One region of the Rhodococcus sp. CX genome, then DNA from elsewhere that is predicted to be linked to it. Evidence: riboswitches for the same ligand, from Rfam matches in the RefSeq annotation. Region 1 holds a riboswitch; the other holds the start of a gene.
The links. Region 1 has a riboswitch for glycine ahead of gcvP (aminomethyl-transferring glycine dehydrogenase). Riboswitches for the same ligand answer to the same signal wherever they lie in the genome.
Positions count from the first base shown of each region.

Region 2: it holds a riboswitch for glycine, as region 1 does, so the genes downstream of both, I0Q12_RS18240 (DMT family transporter) here and gcvP (aminomethyl-transferring glycine dehydrogenase) in region 1, are expected to answer to the same signal.

Region 1 is NZ_JADZGH010000026.1:1,699-16,913, reverse strand. It holds gene I0Q12_RS02450 (metallophosphoesterase) at 1-215, shown strand, start outside; gene I0Q12_RS02445 (excinuclease ABC subunit UvrA) at 252-2,651, opposite strand; gene I0Q12_RS02440 (VOC family protein) at 2,833-3,243, opposite strand; gene I0Q12_RS02435 (helix-turn-helix transcriptional regulator) at 3,254-3,691, opposite strand; gene gcvP (aminomethyl-transferring glycine dehydrogenase) at 3,869-6,721, opposite strand; glycine riboswitch at 6,892-6,986, opposite strand; gene I0Q12_RS02425 (MerR family transcriptional regulator) at 7,075-7,641, opposite strand; gene I0Q12_RS02420 (bifunctional nuclease family protein) at 7,956-8,429, opposite strand; gene I0Q12_RS02415 (MerR family transcriptional regulator) at 8,574-9,314, opposite strand; gene garA (glycogen accumulation regulator GarA) at 9,314-9,781, opposite strand; gene gcvH (glycine cleavage system protein GcvH) at 9,961-10,365, opposite strand; gene I0Q12_RS02400 (DUF881 domain-containing protein) at 10,409-11,146, opposite strand; gene I0Q12_RS02395 (small basic family protein) at 11,150-11,515, opposite strand; gene I0Q12_RS02390 (DUF881 domain-containing protein) at 11,512-12,372, opposite strand; gene I0Q12_RS02385 (CDP-alcohol phosphatidyltransferase family protein) at 12,369-12,995, opposite strand; gene I0Q12_RS02380 (CoA pyrophosphatase) at 13,077-13,694, opposite strand; gene I0Q12_RS02375 (MmcQ/YjbR family DNA-binding protein) at 13,867-14,262, shown strand; gene ubiG (bifunctional 2-polyprenyl-6-hydroxyphenol methylase/3-demethylubiquinol 3-O-methyltransferase UbiG) at 14,294-15,091, opposite strand.
Region 2 is NZ_JADZGH010000172.1:283-4,054, forward strand. It holds gene I0Q12_RS34940 (NADP-dependent oxidoreductase) at 1-776, opposite strand, end outside; gene I0Q12_RS18235 (class I adenylate-forming enzyme family protein) at 814-2,307, opposite strand; glycine riboswitch at 2,564-2,654, shown strand; gene I0Q12_RS18240 (DMT family transporter) at 2,794-3,772, shown strand, end outside.

The DNA of each region.
Region 1 (15,215 bases):
TCGGCGTCGACCTGCAACTGTCCGGCCACACCCACGGCGGCCAGATGTGGCCGCTCGGCCTGTTCGTGCCCCTGGCCAACCCGAGCGTCACCGGACTCGACCGGTTCGACGACACCACGCTCTACACCTCGCGCGGCGCCGGCGCGTGGGGGCCACCCGTCCGCGTCGCGACACCCCCCGAGATCACGATCCTCGAACTCGTCACCGAACCCTGATCGAATCCGGACCCCTGCGTGCCCGGACCCCTGCGGTCAGGCCCCGACGTACTGCGCGAGGTGCTGCCCCGTCAGCGTCGAGCGCGCGGCGACCAGGTCCGCCGGGGTGCCCTCGTAGACGACCCGGCCACCGTCGTGGCCGGCACCGGGTCCGAGATCGATGATCCAGTCGGCGTGCGCCATCACGGCCTGATGGTGCTCGATGACGATCACCGACTTCCCCGCATCCACGAGCCGATCCAGCAGCGCGAGCAGGTTCTCCACGTCGGCGAGATGCAGGCCCGTCGTCGGTTCGTCGAGGATGTACACGTCGCCGCTCTCGCCCATCTGGACGGCCAGCTTGAGACGTTGCCGCTCGCCGCCGGACAGCGTCGTGAGCGGCTGCCCGATCTTGATGTAGCCGAGTCCCACGTCGGCGAGGCGAGCGAGGATCCGGTGCGCCGCCGGGATCTTCGCCTCGCCCGACCCGAAGAACTCCTCGGCCTCGGCCACCGACATGTTCAGGACCTCGTCGATGTCCCTGCCGCCGAACCGGTACTCGAGCACCTCGGCCTGGAATCGCTTGCCCTCGCACACCTCGCACGGCGTCGCCACCCCGGCCATCATCGCCAGGTCCGAGTACACGACACCCGCACCGTTGCAGTTCGGGCACGCACCCTCCGAATTCGCGCTGAACAGAGCGGGTTTCACCCCGTTCGCCTTCGCGAACGCCTTGCGGATCGGCTCCAGCAGACCCGTGTACGTCGCCGGATTGCTGCGCCGCGACCCCTTGATCGCCCCCTGATCGATCACGACGACACCGTCCCGGCCCGCGACCGACCCGTGGATCAGCGAACTCTTCCCCGACCCCGCCACACCCGTCACGACGACGAGCACCCCGACCGGAATGTCGACGTCGACGTCCTGCAGATTGTGGGTGTCCGCCCCACGGATCTCGAGTGCCCCCGACGCCGTCCGCACCGAAGTCTTCAGTGCCGCACGGTCGTCCAGATGCTTACCGGTCAGCGTCCCACTCGACCGCAGCCCCTCGACCGTGCCCTCGAACACGATCTCGCCACCGTCGGCCCCGGCGCGCGGGCCGAGATCGACCACATGATCGGCGATCGCGATCGCCTCGGGCTTGTGCTCGACGACGAGCACCGTGTTTCCCTTGTCGCGCAACTGCAACAGCAGTTCGTTCATCCGCGCGATGTCGTGCGGATGCAGGCCGATCGTCGGCTCGTCGAACACATAGGTCACGTCGGTGAGCGACGACCCGAGATGCCGGATCAGCTTGGTGCGCTGCGCCTCGCCACCGGACAGGGTGCCGGCAGGCCGGTCGAGGCTCAGATAGCCGAGTCCGATGTCGACGAACGAATCGAGGGTCCGGCTCAGCGATTTCAGCAGCGGGGCGACCGACGGCTCGTCCAGCCCCCGCACCCATTCGGCGAGGTCGCTGATCTGCATCGCGCAGGCGTCGGCGATGCTGATGCCGGCGATCTTCGACGACCGGGCCTCCGCCGAGAGACGGGTGCCCTCACAGTCGGGACACGTCTGGAAGGTGACGGCCCGGTCCACGAATGCCCGGATGTGCGGCTGCATCGCCTCCCGGTCCTTGGACAGAAACGACTTCTGGATCTTCGGGATCAGGCCCTCGAACGTGATGTTGATGCCGTCGACCTTGACCTTCGTCGGCTCCTTGTACAGCAGATCGTTCAGCTGCTTCTTCGTGAACTTCGAGATCGGCTTGTCGGGGTCGAAGAATCCGCATCCGCGGTAGATCCGGCCGTACCAGCCGTCCATGCTGTACCCGGGGATCGTCAGCGCACCCTCGTTGAGGGACTTGCTGTCGTCGTACAGCGCGGTGAGATCGAAATCGGAGACCTTGCCCATGCCCTCGCAGCGCGGGCACATGCCACCGGTGATGCTGAAACTGCGGCGTTCCTTCACGGTCCGGCCGGCCTTCTCGACCGTCACCGCCCCGGCGCCGCTGAGCGACGCCACGTTGAACGAGAACGCCTGCGGCGAACCGATGTGCGGCTTGCCCAGCCGGCTGAACAGGATGCGCAACAGCGTGTTGGCGTCGGTCGCGGTGCCGACCGTCGACCGCGGATTCGCGCCCATCCGCTCCTGATCGACGATGATCGCCGTGGTCAAGCCCTCGAGCACATCCACGTCCGGACGAGCGAGCGTCGGCATGAATCCCTGCACGAACGCGCTGTACGTTTCGTTGATCATGCGCTGCGACTCGGCTGCGATCGTCGCGAACACCAGCGAACTCTTCCCGGATCCCGACACCCCGGTGAAGACCGTCAGCCGTCGCTTGGGAATCTCGAGATCGACGTTCTTGAGGTTGTTCTCGCGAGCCCCGTGCACCCGGATCAGGTCGTGACTGTCGGCAGGGTGTCGCCCCCCGGTGGGCGCCGTCCCCGTAGCTGTCTCGGTCGTCGTGCCCATCGCATTTCCCCGTTCCGTTCTGTTCGCTCTCACCCCGGTTACCCGCCGGAGCAGTATCGCCGATCGGTGTGACAACCCCGGACGGATTCACCTGTCCCGGCGCCCGATCCGCGCATTCTCCTGCTGCTGCTTCCCCCGAGAGAACACACCCACGCCGGCGGCTCTGCCGTCCGGGGCCTCGTCATCGCACCTCGTTGATGCGGATCATGTTTCCCGCGGGGTCGCGCACCGCGCAGTCCCGGATCCCGTAGGGCTGCTCGATGGGCTCCTGGACGATCTCCGCGCCACCGGCTTCGAGCGCCGCGAAGGTCGCGTCCAGGTCGGGTGTCGCCAGCGTGAGCATCGCAAACGTGCCCTTGGCCATCATTTCGCTGATCACGCGCCGCTCCTCGTCGGTGATTCCGGGATCCGCGGCGGGCGGATTCAGGACGAGCGACGTCTCGGGCTGGGCGGGATGCCCGAGAGTGATCCAGTACATGTCGTTGTAGCCGACCTCCTTGCGCACCTCGAAACCGAGCAGGTCCCGATAGAACGCGAGGGCGGCGTCACGGTCGTCGTGCGGAAGGAACGCGTTGTGGATGGTGAGGTTCATGGCGACCACGCTAGATTCGGGACGCGGCCGACGCTTCTCGAATCCTGATCGGTCTCGTCACCTGTTTCGTGACGCACGAAGGCATCTCGGCGTCCGAGCGCGCCTGCGCGCGGTACACGCTCGGAGACACCCCCACCAGCTCGGTGAATCGCGTGCTGAATGTCCCGAGGGACGAACACCCGACCTCGAAACACACCTCGGTGACGCTCAGATCGCCACGTCGCAACAGCGCCATCGCCCGCTCGATCCGACGCGTCATCAGGTAGGTGTACGGCGGTTCGCCGTAGGCCAGGCGGAACTGCCGGCTCAGATGGCCCGCCGACATGTGCACGTCCCGCGCGAGCTGTTCCACGTCCAGCGGCCGGGCGTACTCGCGGTCGATGCGGTCCCGGACCCGGCGCAGCCGTGCCAGATCCCGCAATCGTTCGGAGTCTGCTCGCGTCGCCACGTCTCCATGCTCGCACGGCCCATCGCGGATGGGTGAGCGATGCGGGACGTGAGGTAACAGGTGTCGTGCGGCGTGCTGGGTGAGGTAGTGTTCGGTTTTTATTTGCGTTCCGTCTTGTGCAGAATATTTCGATCGAAGCTCGGGGTGCCGGTCTCACCGGCACCCCGAATCGGACGATCAGTCGGCGTACGCCTCGAGCGGCGGGCAGGAACACACGAGGTTACGGTCCCCGTGTGCCCCGTCGATGCGCCGGACGGACGGCCACACCTTCGCGCGCGACTTCCCCAGCGGGAACACCGCGATCTCCCGCGTGTACGGGTGGTTCCACTCCCCGACCAGGCATTCCGCCGTGTGCGGAGCACCGCGCAGCGGGTTGTCGTCGACCGGCCACTCCCCTGCCCCGACGCGGTCGATCTCCTTGCGGATCGAGATCATCGCGTCGACGAAGGCATCGAGTTCGGCCGGATCCTCGCTCTCGGTCGGCTCCACCATCAGCGTTCCCGCGACCGGGAAACTCATGGTCGGCGCGTGGAACCCGTAGTCCGCCAACCGCTTCGCCACGTCGTCGACGGTGACGCCGGTGTCCTTGGTGATCTGGCGCAGATCGAGGATGCACTCGTGCGCGACCATGCCGTTCTCGCCGGTGTACAGCACCGGGAAGTACTCGTCGAGACGGCGGGCGATGTAGTTGGCGGACGCGATGGCCGTCAGCGACGCACGGCGCAGGCCCTGCGCACCCATCAGCTTGATGTACGCCCACGTGATCGGCAGGATCGACGCCGAACCGTAGGGCGCGGCCGACACGGGTCCGGCGCCCCCGAGCTCGGGTTCCTCCGGATGACCCGGCAGGTAGGGCGCGAGGTGCTCGCGGACACCGATCGGTCCCACCCCCGGCCCGCCGCCGCCGTGCGGAATGCAGAACGTCTTGTGCAGGTTCAGATGGCTCACGTCGCCACCGAACTTGCCCGGGCGCGCAAGCCCGACGAGCGCGTTGAGGTTCGCCCCGTCGATGTACACCTGACCGCCCGCGTCGTGGACGGCCCCGCAGATCTCGGCGATCTCGTGCTCGTACACACCGTGGGTCGACGGGTAGGTGATCATGATCGCGGCCAGGCGCTCGGCATGATCGGCGATCTTCGCGCGCAGATCGTCGAGATCGACATCGCCGTTCGGACGGCACGCAACGACCTCGACCCGCATCCCGGCCATCACCGCGGAGGCCGCGTTGGTGCCGTGGGCGCTCGACGGGATGAGGCACGTGTCGCGATGGTCGTCGCCCCGGTCGAGGTGGTAGTGCCGGATCGCGAGCAGACCGGCGTATTCGCCCTGGCTGCCGGCGTTGGGCTGGAGGCTGACGCGGTCGTAACCGGTGATCGCGGCGAGCCAGCCCTCGAGGTCCGCGATCAGCCGGCGGATCCCGGCGGTCTGCTCCGCGGGTGCGAACGGGTGCAGGTCGGCGAACTCCGGCCAGGTGATCGCTTCCATCTCGACGGCGGCGTTGAGCTTCATCGTGCACGAGCCGAGCGGGATCATCGTCCGGTCGAGCGCCAGGTCCTTATCCGACAGCCGCCGCAGGTACCGCATCATCGCGGTTTCGGTGCGGTACTTCGTGAACGACTCGTGCTGCAGGAATGCGCTGGTGCGGGCCAGTGCGGCCGGGAGCGCCGATCCCTCGCTCTGCGCGGTGCCCGGGGCGCCGAAGGCGTCGAGCACCGTGCCGATGTGCGCGCTGGAGGTCGCTTCGTCGCAGGAGATGCCGACGTGGTCGTCGTCGACGAGGCGCAGGTTGAGGCCCGCCTCGCGAGCGGTCGTGACGATCTGTACGGCGCGACCGGGAACCCGGGCCAGAACGGTGTCGAAGAACTCGGCGTGCACGATCTCGATGCCGGCGGCGCGCAGCGCGGCGGCGAGGGTTTCGGCGTGCGCCGCGACCCGGCGTGCGATCGCGGTCAGGCCGTCGGCGCCGTGGTACGAGGCGTACATCGCGGCCAGGACCGCCAGCAGAACCTGCGCGGTGCAGATGTTGCTCGTCGCCTTCTCGCGGCGGATGTGCTGTTCACGGGTCTGCAGGGCCAGCCGGTAGGCGGGATCTCCGTCCGCATCGACGGACAGGCCGACCAGGCGGCCCGGAAGGTTGCGGGTGTGCGCCGTGTTCACGGCGAGGTAGCCGGCGTGCGGGCCACCGAAGCCCATGGGCACACCGAAGCGCTGGGTGGTGCCGAAGCAGGCGTCCGCGCCCTGCTCGCCGGGCGGGGTGATCAACGTCAGGGCCAGCAGGTCGGCGCCCACCGCCACGAGTGCACCGCGGTCGTGTGCGGCGGCGATGATCGGGGCGGCGTCGAACACCCGTCCGGATGCGCCGGGGATCTGGAGGATGACCCCGAAGAAGTCGCCCTCCGGCAGTCCGTCGTCGACGAGATTCGCGGTGACGATCTTGATGCCCAGCGGCTCGGCGCGGGTGGCGAGGACGGCCGCGGTCTGGGTGAAGAGATCGGAGTCGACGAGCACGCGGGGGCTCTTCGACTTGCGGTTGGCGCGGCGGAGCAGGGTCATCGCCTCAGCGGCGGCGGTGCCTTCGTCGAGCATCGACGAGTTCGCGACCTCCATGCCGGTGAGGTCGGAGACCATCGTCTGGAAGTTGAGCAGGGCCTCGAGCCGGCCCTGGCTGATCTCCGGCTGGTACGGGGTGTACGCCGTGTACCACGCCGGGTTCTCGATGATGTTGCGCAGCAGCACCGGCGGCGTGAGGGTGCCGTAGTAGCCCTGACCGATCATCGAGGTCGCCACGGTGTTCTGCGCCGCGAGCTCGGTCAGCGCGGCCAGCACCTCGTGTTCGGACAGCGGCGCGTCCAGCACGTCCAGCCCGTCGGCGATCCCTCCGGTGGCCGGGTCCAGGATCGCGGCCGGCAGTGCCTTCGCCGCGAGGTCTGCGAGTGCGTCGACGCCGACGACGTCGAGGATGCGGCGCAGTGCCGCCTGATCGGGGCCGACGTGACGGTCGGCGAACGTGGAGGTGACGGCATCTGTCATGTGCGATTCCCGGGTGATCGGAGGTCCACGTCCGCGCACGGTCGCACGGCGTGCTTCCCTCCCCCTCTGTCGCGAGCTCGGCGGGCGAGCGCCTGAGAGATTCGGTGACCGGACGTCCGGTCCCTTTCCCCGTGGGCGGGTGGGTGCTCCCACCGCTTTCCAGAGGCGTCGGAGCCCGCACGGTCCTCGGTACCTGAGAGATTGACGGGGAGGTGCTGCTCCTTCGGTGCCCGGATCGGATCCGGAACTCTCCCGTGCGGCGGCGACGCATTGGCGATTCTAGTCCACGGCGATCGCCGCAATCGCGGTCACGGACGCCTTCACGGTGTGATGAACGTCTAAAATCCCCGGCTCTAGCCGATGCGGCGATTGATGCGGTTGCGGCGACGGGACGCAAGCTCGTCCTCGGGTCGCTGCTCGGCGGCGCCTCCGTCGGCGCGCTCGGCCGGGAAGTCCGCGATGCTGCCGGTCAGCTCGCGCATCGCACCGCTGACCGCGATACCGAACACGCCCTGTCCGCCCTGCAGTAAATCGACGACTTCCTCGGGCGACGTACATTCGTACACGGTGGTGCCGTCGGAGAACAGCGTGATCTTCGCCAGGTCCCGCACCCCGCGCTCACGCAGGTGATCGACCGCGACGCGGATGTTCTGCAGCGAGATGCCCGTGTCCAGCAACCGCTTGACGATCTTGAGGACCAGGATGTCCTTGAACGAGTACAGTCGCTGGCTTCCGGAACCGGCTGCGCCACGGATCGACGGCACGACGAGGTTCGTTCGAGCCCAGTAGTCGAGCTGGCGGTAACTTATTCCGGCGATCTGGCATGCGATCGGAACGCGATAACCGACGAGTTCGTCGGGAACCGAGTCGTCGGGGAACAGACCCGGCTGGATGTCGTCCGTTTGTTGCGTCGACGACATCGAGGTCGAGCGGTTCCCTTCGTCGATATCGCCGTGCCCCTGTCCCTGCGGCCGATCTCGCACTGTGTTGACTCCCTCTTACGTGCCCACCCGTCGCCCCGTAACAACGGACGGGCGGATTCCCCCCCACCCATCCGATCGTCGCGTGCTAGTCAAGGCCCGTCGAGCAGATCCGAATTGCGGATTCACTCAGCGTACGCTCTGTCTCGAGCGTAGGGCAGCAACACGCCGACCGGTCGTAAAACCTTCGAGTCGTACCGCGTGCCCCGACCCGGAGGGATCGAGGCACGGTAGAACAGCCGATGACGTCCGATTCAGCCGTCCGTCGCCTTGAAGTCGTCGGGCGACACGGACTCGAGAAATTCCTTGAACTTCTCGACCTCGTCCTCCCGTTCGTCGGGCATGACGAGACCGGCCTCCGCCAGCACCGGTTCCTCGACGAAGACCGGTACACCGACGCGCAACGCTACAGCGACCGCGTCCGAAGGGCGGCACGACACGCGCATGCCACCCTGGAAAATCATGTCGGCGTAGAAGGTCCCCTCCTGCAGGTCCACGATCCGGATCTCCTGCAGGACATGCCCGAATGCTTCCAGAAGGTTCTTGATCAGATCGTGCGTCAGCGGACGCGCCGGTTCGACGCCCTGCTGTTCGAGCGCGATCGCAGTCGCCTCCATCTGACCGATCCAGATCGGCAGATACCTGTCGCCGTCGGCCTCTCGCAACAGCAGGACCGGCTGGTTCTGCGGCTGTTCGACCCGAATGCCCACTATCCGCATCTCGCTCATGCCGGTGCCTCCATCCCGCTGGCCGTCCGGGGACGAACCCCGCGTGGCAATCCTGCCTGAATTCTAGTGCGATCCGGCAAGCGCGTCAGGTGCCGGCGGCCGTCGGGGTTCTCACCGCGATCGCCGTCGGCGTGCACGAACGGTTCAGCGGTCGAGTGCGCCGTGAACCGCTGCCTTCACCAGGCACGTGTGCAGCGTCAGTGACAGCGCCGCCAACTCCCGGACCATCTCCTCGGCTCGCGCCCGCGCTCCCGCGTCGCGCCCCTTGGCGATCGGACCCGCGATCTGCGCGACCAGGCTCGCTTCCCGGTCCGCCGCGAGCTTGAACGCCCGCAGGTGCCGCACCTCGAGCCCGAACTCCGACATGGCCTTGGCGGTTCGGGCGAGCAGCACCGCGTCCCCGTCGAAGAATCCCGCCGCGCCCGGCACGATCAGCCCGGCACGAACCAACTCGGTCAGGAAGCCCACGTCGATCCCGGCGCGCTCGCACAGATCGTCGCGGCTCATGCGGACTTCACGGTCGGTGCGCAGCACCTCGGGCGAGACCTCGCCCGGCGCCACGGCCAACGGCCGTGGACGCTTCGGGCGGGACTCCACTGCGCCCACCGTTGCGGCACCTCGGTCGATCGCCTCGAGCTGTTCCTTGATCACCTTCAGGGGCAGGTACTGATCCCGCTGCGCGGTCAGCACGTACCGCAGTCGCTCGCAGTCCTCGATCGAGAAACGTCGATATCCCGAGGGCGTGCGTTCCGGGCTGATGAGCCCCTCGGCCTCGAGAAACCTGATCTTCGAGATCGTCACGTCCGGAAACTCCGGGCGGAGCCGATCGAGAACCGACCCGATCGACATTCCGCCCGGTGCCGTTTGGCGGGCAGCAGCGGTCATCAGCTACCTGCGCCCTGGTTTCCTCGCGGACCGGTGAGGAACACCAGCCGGAACTTTCCGATCTGCACCTCGTCGCCGTTCGCCAGCACCGCCGAATCGACAGGCTCGCGGTTGACGTAGGTGCCGTTGAGGCTTCCCACGTCGACGACCTGGAACTCACCCTCGTCCTGACGGAACTCGGCGTGCCGACGGCTGACGGTCACGTCGTCGAGGAATATGTCGCTGTCCGGGTGCCGTCCCGCGGACGTCGTCGGCTGGTCCAGCAGGAAACGCGATCCAGCGTTGGGTCCACGCTTGACGACAAGCAGTGCCGACCCGGCGGGCAGTCCCTCGACACCCGAGACCGGAGCCTCCGAGGTCGCCGCCCCCGAGCCGGCGGTTTCCAGTTCACTCAGGAAGTCGGCGCGAAACACCGAAGTGGTTTCCGCAGGGGTTTCCTCGTATCCCGCGTTGCCGTTCTCGCTCACCGTTACTCCTTATCCGTTCGACCGATCGGGCAAACCACCCCGACCGGTCGTTGTTTCGTTCAGCCACGATCACTTTCGACTACGGACCCGCGCCCCCGACAACGGCACACGCCTGACACGACCGTACCCTGAGCCGGCTCCCCGGCGTAGGCGGACGCGGTTGTCGCGCACGGGAACCGTCAGTTTTCGATGAGAGCGCGGTAGGCGTCGGCGTCCAGCGTCTCGCCGAGCGCCGCGTCCAGCTCACCCTCGCTACCGACCTCGACGTCGACGAGCCACCCTCCGCCGTAGGGAGCCGAGTTCACCAGCTCGGGGTTCGCCTCCAGATCCGTGTTGACCGCAACCACTTTCGCGCTGATCGGCGCGTACACGTCCGAGACGCTCTTCGTCGATTCGACCTCGCCGAAGGATTCACCGGCGGTCACCTCGGTCCCGGTCTCCGGCAACTGCACGAACACGACGTCGCCGAGCTGCGACTGCGCGTACGCGGTGATACCGATCCGCGCGGTGGTCGCGCTCGTCCGCTGCACCCATTCGTGTTCCGCCGTGTAACGCAGATCGGCGGGGGTTTCGAACTCACTCACGACAGGGTCCTTTCGGCGACGACATTCGTCACGAACGTCTGATTCAGTTTCCGGGCTGAGAGTATTGGCGCGCTTCGACCTGCCGCAAGGCGGACACGTCGACCTGCGGTGACTGTTCGATCACCAATGTTCCTCCGGTCCGCGCGACAGTGTCCACAACTCCGCCGGGGATGTTCAGCGCGGCCGCGAGGGTCGGTCCGTCCCCGATCGCGGTGACCGTGTACGGGGCGACGAGCGGGACGTCGTCGACGACCACGGCACCGCCGGGACCGGTCACCCACGAGTCCACGCCGATCCGGACGGGCGGGCCGCCGGCCCCGGCGATCTGGATGGCTTCCGCTCCGGCCGCACGCAACTCCTGGATCATGTCGAGGACGACCTCCGAGCCGACGCCGCGCACCGGATCGGTCACGGTCAGTACGACACCCGGGCCGGTGGCCGGGACCGTGCCGACCTGGATCGCCAGGTCCGAGAGCCGCGCGCGGGCCTCGTCGAGAGCGGCCTCCGATCCGTTCTGCTCCAGGCTGGTCAGCGTCGATTCGAGCGCGGTGATCTCCTGACGCAGCTCGGCCTCGGTGCGGTTCAGGTTGTCGAGCAGCACGAGCAGGTCGGCCGGGCGGGCCGAGTCGAGGGCATCACCGGATTCGGTGCTGCGGACCTGGGTGGCGATCGCGACGCCGAGCAGCACGATCAGCAGCCCGGCCAGGGCCGGGAAGAGCAGGCGGCCGCGGCGCGGGGCCGATTCCGGTGGGTCGTGCAGTTCGTGTCGTCCTTCGGCCACGGGTCACGCTCCGAACAGGCGGCGGCGCAGCGCGGACGCGTTGCCGAAGATGCGGATGCCGAGGACGACGATGACGGCGGTCGACAGCTGGGTGCCGACGCCGAGTTGGTCGCCGAGCCAGACGATCAGGGCCGCGACGAGCACGTTGAACACGAAGGACACGACGAAGGTCTGGGCGTCGAAGATGTCGTCGAGGTACGCGCGCAGGCCGCCGAACACGGTGTCCAGAGCGGCGACGACCGCGATCGGAAGGTACGGCTGGATGACGTCGGGTACCTGTGGGCTGAAGATCACCCCCGCGGCGATGCCGATCGCGAGGGCCAGTACCGCGTAGAGCGCGTGGCCGTGCCTGAGCCCGTTCTGTTTCAACGATCTCCCTCCAGTGCAGATTCGATGTCGCGCACGGCCGCGGCCGGCATGGTGACGTCGTCGGCCTCGGCGACGGTGAAACCTACTCCGTACAACTGCTGGACGCCGGACATCCGCAGGTAGGCGTCGCTGACGACGAACGCGGTCTGCAGGCGGCTCGGCGATCCGATGGCCGACACGACGTACGGGGAGAACACCGGCCGGTTGTCGACCAGCATGGCCCCGCCCGCCTGCCGGACGGTGACTCCGGGACCGATGCGCACGTCGTCGACCGCGACGGCTTCGGCGCCGCCGGCCCACAGGGCGTTGATCACCGCTTGCAGGTCGCGGTCGAGCAGGACGGCTGTGCGGGGGTTGCCGCGTTGCCCGGAGTCCGACAGGTTCGGTTTCGCCGCCGGGTCGCTGAGCGTGACGGTCACGCCGGGACCGTGTACCTCGGTGGCTGCGGCGGCGTCCTCGGTGCGCCGGAGCTCGCCGAGGATGTCGGTTCCGGCGCCGTTGTCGGTGAACAGTTCCTCGCGGCGCCGGTCGATGTCGGCGGTGAGGTCGTCTCGGGTTGCGGTGAGGGTGTCGACGCGTTCGGAGGCTGCGCGGACTCCGGCGAGGATCTCCGCCTGCGTCCGGTCGGAGCCGGGCCCGGGTTCGGTGGTGTTCGAGTAGGCGATGCCGATGGTGAGGCCGGTGAGGAGGGCACCGACGGTGAGCCAGACGAGGACGCCCTTGCGGGCGGGCCGGGTGTGTTTCGTGGTGCGGTCCTCGGCGGCCGCGGCGTATCCGGGATCGAGGTGGTCCTCGAGCAGGGCGGTGAGCAGCGACGGTGTCGGGTTGCGGCGGATCTGTTCCCAGTGCTGGTTCATCGGGGTTCCCGGTGGCCGCCGATCGGTGGTGTGACGCGCGCGGTTTCGACGGCGCGGTACAGGTAGAGGGCGCCGGTCCAGACGTACAGGACCGTTCCCCAGATCAGCGCGGCCCAGCCGAGCGGCTCGGCGATGTCGGCGGTGGCGGGGACGGCGAGCGCGAGGAGCAGCAGCGGCAGCGCGCACATCAGCAGGAAGGTCGCGCCTTTGCCGAGGTAGAGGACGTCGGGCGGGGGCAGACCGCGCCTGCGGTACACCGCGAGGGTCGGGGCGAGGACCAGTTCGCGTCCGATGAGGATCGCGGCGATCCACCACGGGAGGATGTCCCGGGCGACCAGGGCGACGAGTGTGGTGACGATGTAGAGGCGGTCGACGAGCGGGTCGAGGAGGGCACCGAGCCTCGAGGTCTGGTCGAGCAGCCGGGCGAGTTTGCCGTCTGCCCAGTCGGTGGCGCCGCTGAGGACCAGCACGGCCAGTGCCCACCCGTCGGCGTGCGGGACGAGCATCAGCCAGAGGAACAGCGGGATGCCGATGAGTCGGACGAAGCTGAGCAGATTGGGGACGGTGAGGATGCGGTCGGACGCGGCCGGTGCGGAGCCGGCGGTCGTCGCGGCGTCGTTCATCGTCGAACCTGCCTCGTGTTCGTGGTGACGGTCGGGTTCCGACAGCCTCCCATAGTCACGTTCCGGGTCCGGTCCGGCGGGTCAGCGCCAGGCGAAGACCGGTTGTTCCAGATCGTCGATGCGGGTGTGCCGGCCGTGCAGCGCGACCTCCCGGAACTGGTACACGACGGCGGCGGTGGGTGCGTGGACCAGGTGACCGCGGAACGGCCACTGGATGACGGGCTTGTCGGATTCGGGGATGGGGACGAAGCGGGGTTCGCTGTCGATCTCGGTGGCGGTGACGGCGAAGAGTTCGGCGACCTCGTCGGGGCTGGGCTGCAGGTCGGTGACGGGGACGTCCGACCACACGACGAACGGGGACATGACGTAGCCGGATCGGGTGATGTAGTCGTCGAGGCGGCCGACGATCTGGGTGTGGTCGGCCCGCAGCCCGAGTTCTTCGTGCAGTTCGCGCAGGGCCGCTTCTTCCGGTGTTTCGCCGGGGTCGAGGCGTCCCCCGGGCAGCGCGAACTGTCCGGGGTGGGCGCGCAGTCGCGTCGGCCGGCGGGTGAGGGGCATGACACCGTTGCCTGCTCCGTCGTCGAGGATGGCGACGACCACGGCGGCGTGGCGCCGGCCGTCGAGAGGGAGGCGTCGCGATTCGAATGCGGCGAAGGTGTCTGCGAGGGCATCGCGAGCAAGGGGTTCGGGCACCGGCATGTCCTCGACAGTACGACGTCGGCACGCGATTCGGCGGTATCCGTCGTCGTGGTGGGGTCGAGGGTGTCGGGGAAGCGGTCGGTTGTTGAGTTCGGGATATTTTGCAATTCCGTATGATCCGAAATCATCCAACCGCCCGAAAGACCTCCCGGCACGCGGGTACGCTGCCCGCATGCCGCATCCGATCATGTTCGACGAGGCCGATCCCCTGCTGGCACGTATCCGGTCGCTGGCCCTCGCGTTTCCCGGTGCCGGCGAGAGGATCTCGCACGGACGCCCGTTCTTCCACACCAAGACGGCGTTCGCGGTCTACGGCGGCTCCGACAAGCCGAGCGGCACGCCTTTCCCCCGGTCGGTGATCATCAAGCCGGAACCCGAGGAGCGCCTCGCGCTGCTCGGGGAACCGCACACCTACCTGCCCGCCTACTTCGGGCCCTCGGGCTGGGTGGGCTACGACCTCGACCGGGACGACGTGGACTGGGACGAGATCGGTGAACTGCTGGACATGTCGTTCCGGGTGACCGCGCCGGCATCGCTGATCCGCGAACTGGACGCATCCTCGAAGTGAGGCCGGGGCCGGCCCCGCTCCCCTCCCCCGGTCAGCCGCGCGCGCCGGCCTTGACGGCGTACCCCATGTAGTTGGCGCCGGTGTAGGGCACGCGCCCGAAGTTGAGACGGCGACTGAATTCGCCGTAGGTGATGCGTCCCTGCCGCGCGCGGTGCATGTCGACGAGGCGGCGGGGGTCGAGGGTGCGCAGTCCGAGCCCGGTGAGTTCGGCCGGGCGCAGGCCGTGGCGCTCGAGCGCTGCGGTCAGTTCGGCGGGGGTGATGAACATGGACCAGTCGTGGATGGGGGTGTCGAACATCCGGGTCCATCGCCATTCCTGCATGATCTTGATGACCACGAGCTTGCCGAGCCACGTGCGGTTGATGGTGTCGAAGAAGTACAGACCGCCGGGCGCGAGCGCGCGTGCGGTTTCGGCGAGGACGGCGTCGAGGTCGTCGACGTGTTCGAGGACGTCGCAGCAGTAGGCGAGGTCGAACGACGCGTCGGGCACGGGCAGACGTTCGCCCACTCCCCTGCGGTAGTCGATGGTGAGGCCGTTCGCCGCGGCGTGCCGCTGTGCGGTCTCGAGCGACACGGTGGACGGGTCGATGCCGACGACCGCGCAGCCGGCTTTCGCGAAGCGTTCGGCGAGGAATCCTCCGCCGCTTCCGATGTCGAGGGCCCGCAGCCCGTCGAGGGTCGCGTAGCCGCGTTCGCGGAGGACGCTGCGGAAGTAGTCGTACCGCGCCGGGGTGAGGCTGCCCTGCAGCAGATTGAGCGGGTTGGACTCGTCCCACCAACCCACACCGATCCGGTCGTAGACGTCGTTGTCGATCGGCACGGCGGTCACCGTCCTTCGTTCGGGGTCCGGTGGTTTCCCACATTCCCCGTCCCTGACGGATTTGTCCAGGTCGCCGCCTGGTCGGGTACCCGGGTCCGTCTTCGATCTCGGTGGAGTGAGCCTCCGCCATGCG
Region 2 (3,772 bases), on a different contig from region 1:
TAGACACTGATCATCCCGCACAGGGCGATGCGGGCGTGGTCGGCGAGCACCCGGATGGCCGCTTCCAGCTGTTCTCCTCCGACGTTGTCGAAGTAGACGTCGAGAGCCGTGGCCCCGACTTCGGCCATCGCGGTACGCAGCAGGTCCTTCGCCGGCCCGTCGTGGTGGTCGAAGGCCGCGTCCGCTCCGAGTTCCTTTGTGAGCGCGACTTTCTCCGGCGATCCGGCACTCGCGATCACCACGGCGCCGCGCTGTTTCGCCAACTGGACGGCGGTGGACCCGACCGCGCCGGCCGCGGACGACACGAACACCACGTCGCCGTCTCGGACCTGCGCGATCCGGTCGATCCCCACCCAGGCCGTCATCCCCGGGATACCGAGGACACTCAGGTGAAGAGCCGCGGGCAGGTCGTCGTGCCGGAGCCTGCGGCAGTCGGTCACGTCGACGAGACTTTCCGTGCGCCAACCGTATTCGTGGAGAACGAGCGAGCCCACCGGCAGCTCCGGCCGATCCGAGCGGGACACGACGCCGACCGTCGGCGCGAGCATGGGCGCATCGAGCTCGTACGGTTCGGCGTAGGAAGCCCCTCCCCCCATCCGGCCCCGCATGTAGGGCTCGACGGACATGACGAGATTCCGCACGCGGACCTGCCCGGGAGCAGGTTCGCCGAGAGTCGTCTCGACCAGTTCGACGTCGGTGGCGCGGGGGCGCCCGTTCGGACGTGCCCGAAGGACCCACTCGCGCCGGAGGAGTTCGGTGTCGACGGTGTCGGTCACGGCAATGCCTGTTCTCTCCACGATGCGGACGGCGGGGTCATCCTGCGAGGCCGGCGGTGACCTGTTCGACGAGGTCGCGGCGCACGAGTTTGCCGGTCGGGGTACGAGGCAGATCGTCGACGAACACCACGTCGTCGGGAGTCCTCGAGCCGCGCAGGCGCTCGCGGCACCACGTCCGGATCGCGTCGGCGTCGTCGTGGGCGTCCGCCGCCGGGACGATCACCGCGCAGATCCGTTCACCCCACTCGTCGTCGGGGGTGCCGATCACGGCCACCTCCCGCACCTGGGGATGACGCGCCAGCACGTCCTCGATCTCGGCCGGCGCGATGTTCTCACCACCACGGATGATGGTGTCGTCCGCGCGGCCACCGATGTAGAGATAGCCGTCCTCGATCCGGGCGCGGTCCCGGGTGGGGAACCAACCGTCCGCGTCGAGCACCGAACCGTTACCCATGTACTCGCCGCTGACCTGCGCTCCGCGCACCCACAGCAGGCCCGTCTCCCCCTCGGGCAGTACGCGATCGCCGTCCTCCGAACGGATCTGCGCCTCGATACCGGGCACGATCCGGCCGGTCGAGGCGAGCCGGCCGCGCAGTTCCGGATTCGCGAAGGCCTCCCGATGGTCCTCGGGGCCGAGGACCGCGATCGTCGAACTGGTTTCGGTCAGGCCGTAGGCGTTGACGAATCCGGTGTCGCCGAACGCCGCGAGAGCACGTTCGAGGACCGGTTGGGGCATCCGTGCGCCGCCGTAGGCGAGCGACCCGAGCGTGGGGACGTCGGCGGGCGCGCCGTCGAGGTGGTCGACGATGCGGGCGAGCATCGTGGGCACCACCATGGCGCTGGTGACCCCCTCCGTCCGGACGAGGTCGAGCCATCCCTGCGGCGTGAAATCGGGCAGGTAGACCATGCGGCGACCCGAGTAGACGTTGCTCAGGACGGCCCCGAGGCCTGCGATGTGATACGGCGGGGTGCTCACCAGGGTCGCGTGTTCCTCTGCCGCGGAACCGAATTCGACGGTGTTGAGGAGGTACGACAGAAGGTGCCGGTGACGGAGCAGCACGCCCTTCGGAGCCGAGGTGGTACCGGAGGTGAACAGCACGATCGCCGTGCCCTCGTCCTCCGAGCGATCGGCCTCCAACGGCTCCGTCGCGTTCGCCAGTCCGAGAAATTCGTCCGTCGAGACGATGCGGCTCGCGCATCCGTCGAGTTTGGTCACGTACTCGGCGTCCGCCACGACCACCGGATCGTCGAGTCGGTCGATCAGTTCGAGCAATTGCGGGGCCGGAAGCCGGTAGTTCAAGGGAGCCAGGGGGATTCCGGCGCGCCCCGCTGCGAACATCAGCGTGGGGAGCACCGGACTGTTGACGCCGACGAAGACGACGTGGCGGGCTCCGAGCTCGGCGAGCAGGCCCGCACCGCGCGAAGCGAGTTCGTCGAGTTGCCGATAGGTCGTGCCGTTCGCCCGCGGACCCAGAGCGATCCGATCGGGGGTGGCGGCAGACGCCATGTCGAGGACCATCCCGATGCCCATATGACCACCTGTCTGTAGATGCCGTTGCCGTACGAGAGAAGAGACGAGTCGACCGGTGGTCCCGATTCGTCGGAATGCGAAATCACCGATGCGCGCCGGTCGAAAAACCGTGTGACCCACACCATAGCAATTATGCCTATATTTGTGAAGGTATCTGACGATCTTTTCCGATATGGCCTGTGACCTGCGAAAACAACCCGACATGCTCACGCACCCGCAGCCATGACATACTTGACGCCACAACTGAACAGCCACCCGAACCGCGGCGGGAGAGTCCCGCACAGCAGCGGGCGCCGAAGGAGCAACCTCCCCGGGAATCTCTCAGGCCCCCAGACCGCCGTGGCGAGGCTCCTCTGGAAAGCAACCCGTCCGGGTTCACCGAAGGTGTAAGCGGATCACGTCCGCGAAAGCTCTCAGGTCAATGACAGAGCGGGGAAACGACATCACCCGCTGGTGCCGCAGTGCACCCTGGCCTGAGGAATACGTGTGACCGTTTCCCTCGGCGCGCCGCCGCGCGCCCAAGTTTCCGCCGCGCCGCCGCGCGCCCAAGTTTCCGCCGCGCCGCCGCGCGCCCAGCTTCCCGCTCCCGCTCCCCGATCCGCGCCCTCCCGCGACCGGCGATTCGGCGTCGTCGCCATCGTCCTGTCCGCCACGGCGATGGGCGCGGCCGGTCTGTTCGGACGCATGGCCACGCCCGACGGCGCGGTGCTCGGTGAGGCCCTGACCTTCGGGCGCATGGCGGTGGGCGCGGTGGGCATGCTGGTGCTGCTCGCGTTCACCCGTCGTCTCGGGCAAGTGCGGCGAGTCCGCCTGTCCGCGTCGGTCGTCGCAGGTGGGGTCTTCCTCGGCCTGTCGCTGGCCACCTACCTGTCCGCGACCGTCCTGACCGACCTGTCCCGGGCCGTCGTGTTGCACTATCTCGGACCGGTCGTCGCGACCGTCCTCGCCCGCGTGGTGTTGAAGGAATCGATCACGCGCCTCGACGCGTTGTCACTCGGCGCGGCGTTCGTCGGCATGCTGTTCGCGGCCGGTTTCATCGGCGGGACTTCCGGCGGTGGCGAGCAGGAGACGCTGGGGACCGTGCTCGGGGTCGCGTCGGGGATCTTCTACGGCGCCGCCCTGCTGTGCTACCGCTACCGGAGCGACATGCCGTCCGACGTCCGGTGCTTCTGGAACTTCGCCTTCGGCGCGATCGCGACCGCGGCGATGGTCGTGGTGACGCGGCCCGATCTGTCGGGCATGACGGCGAGCAACTGGGCTTGGGCGGCGGGGTTCTTCGTCGTCTGCGGTCTGTTCGCCCTGGGGTTGCTGGTGGTCGCCGGTAAGCACCTGCGTGCCGCCGAGCTCTCGGGTCTGTCCTATCTCGAAGTGGTGGTGGCCCTGACGATCGGCGTGCTGGCATTCGGCGAGGCCGCGTCCACCCTGGCCGTGTTCGGTTCGGCGCTGATCCTGGTGGCGATGGCGC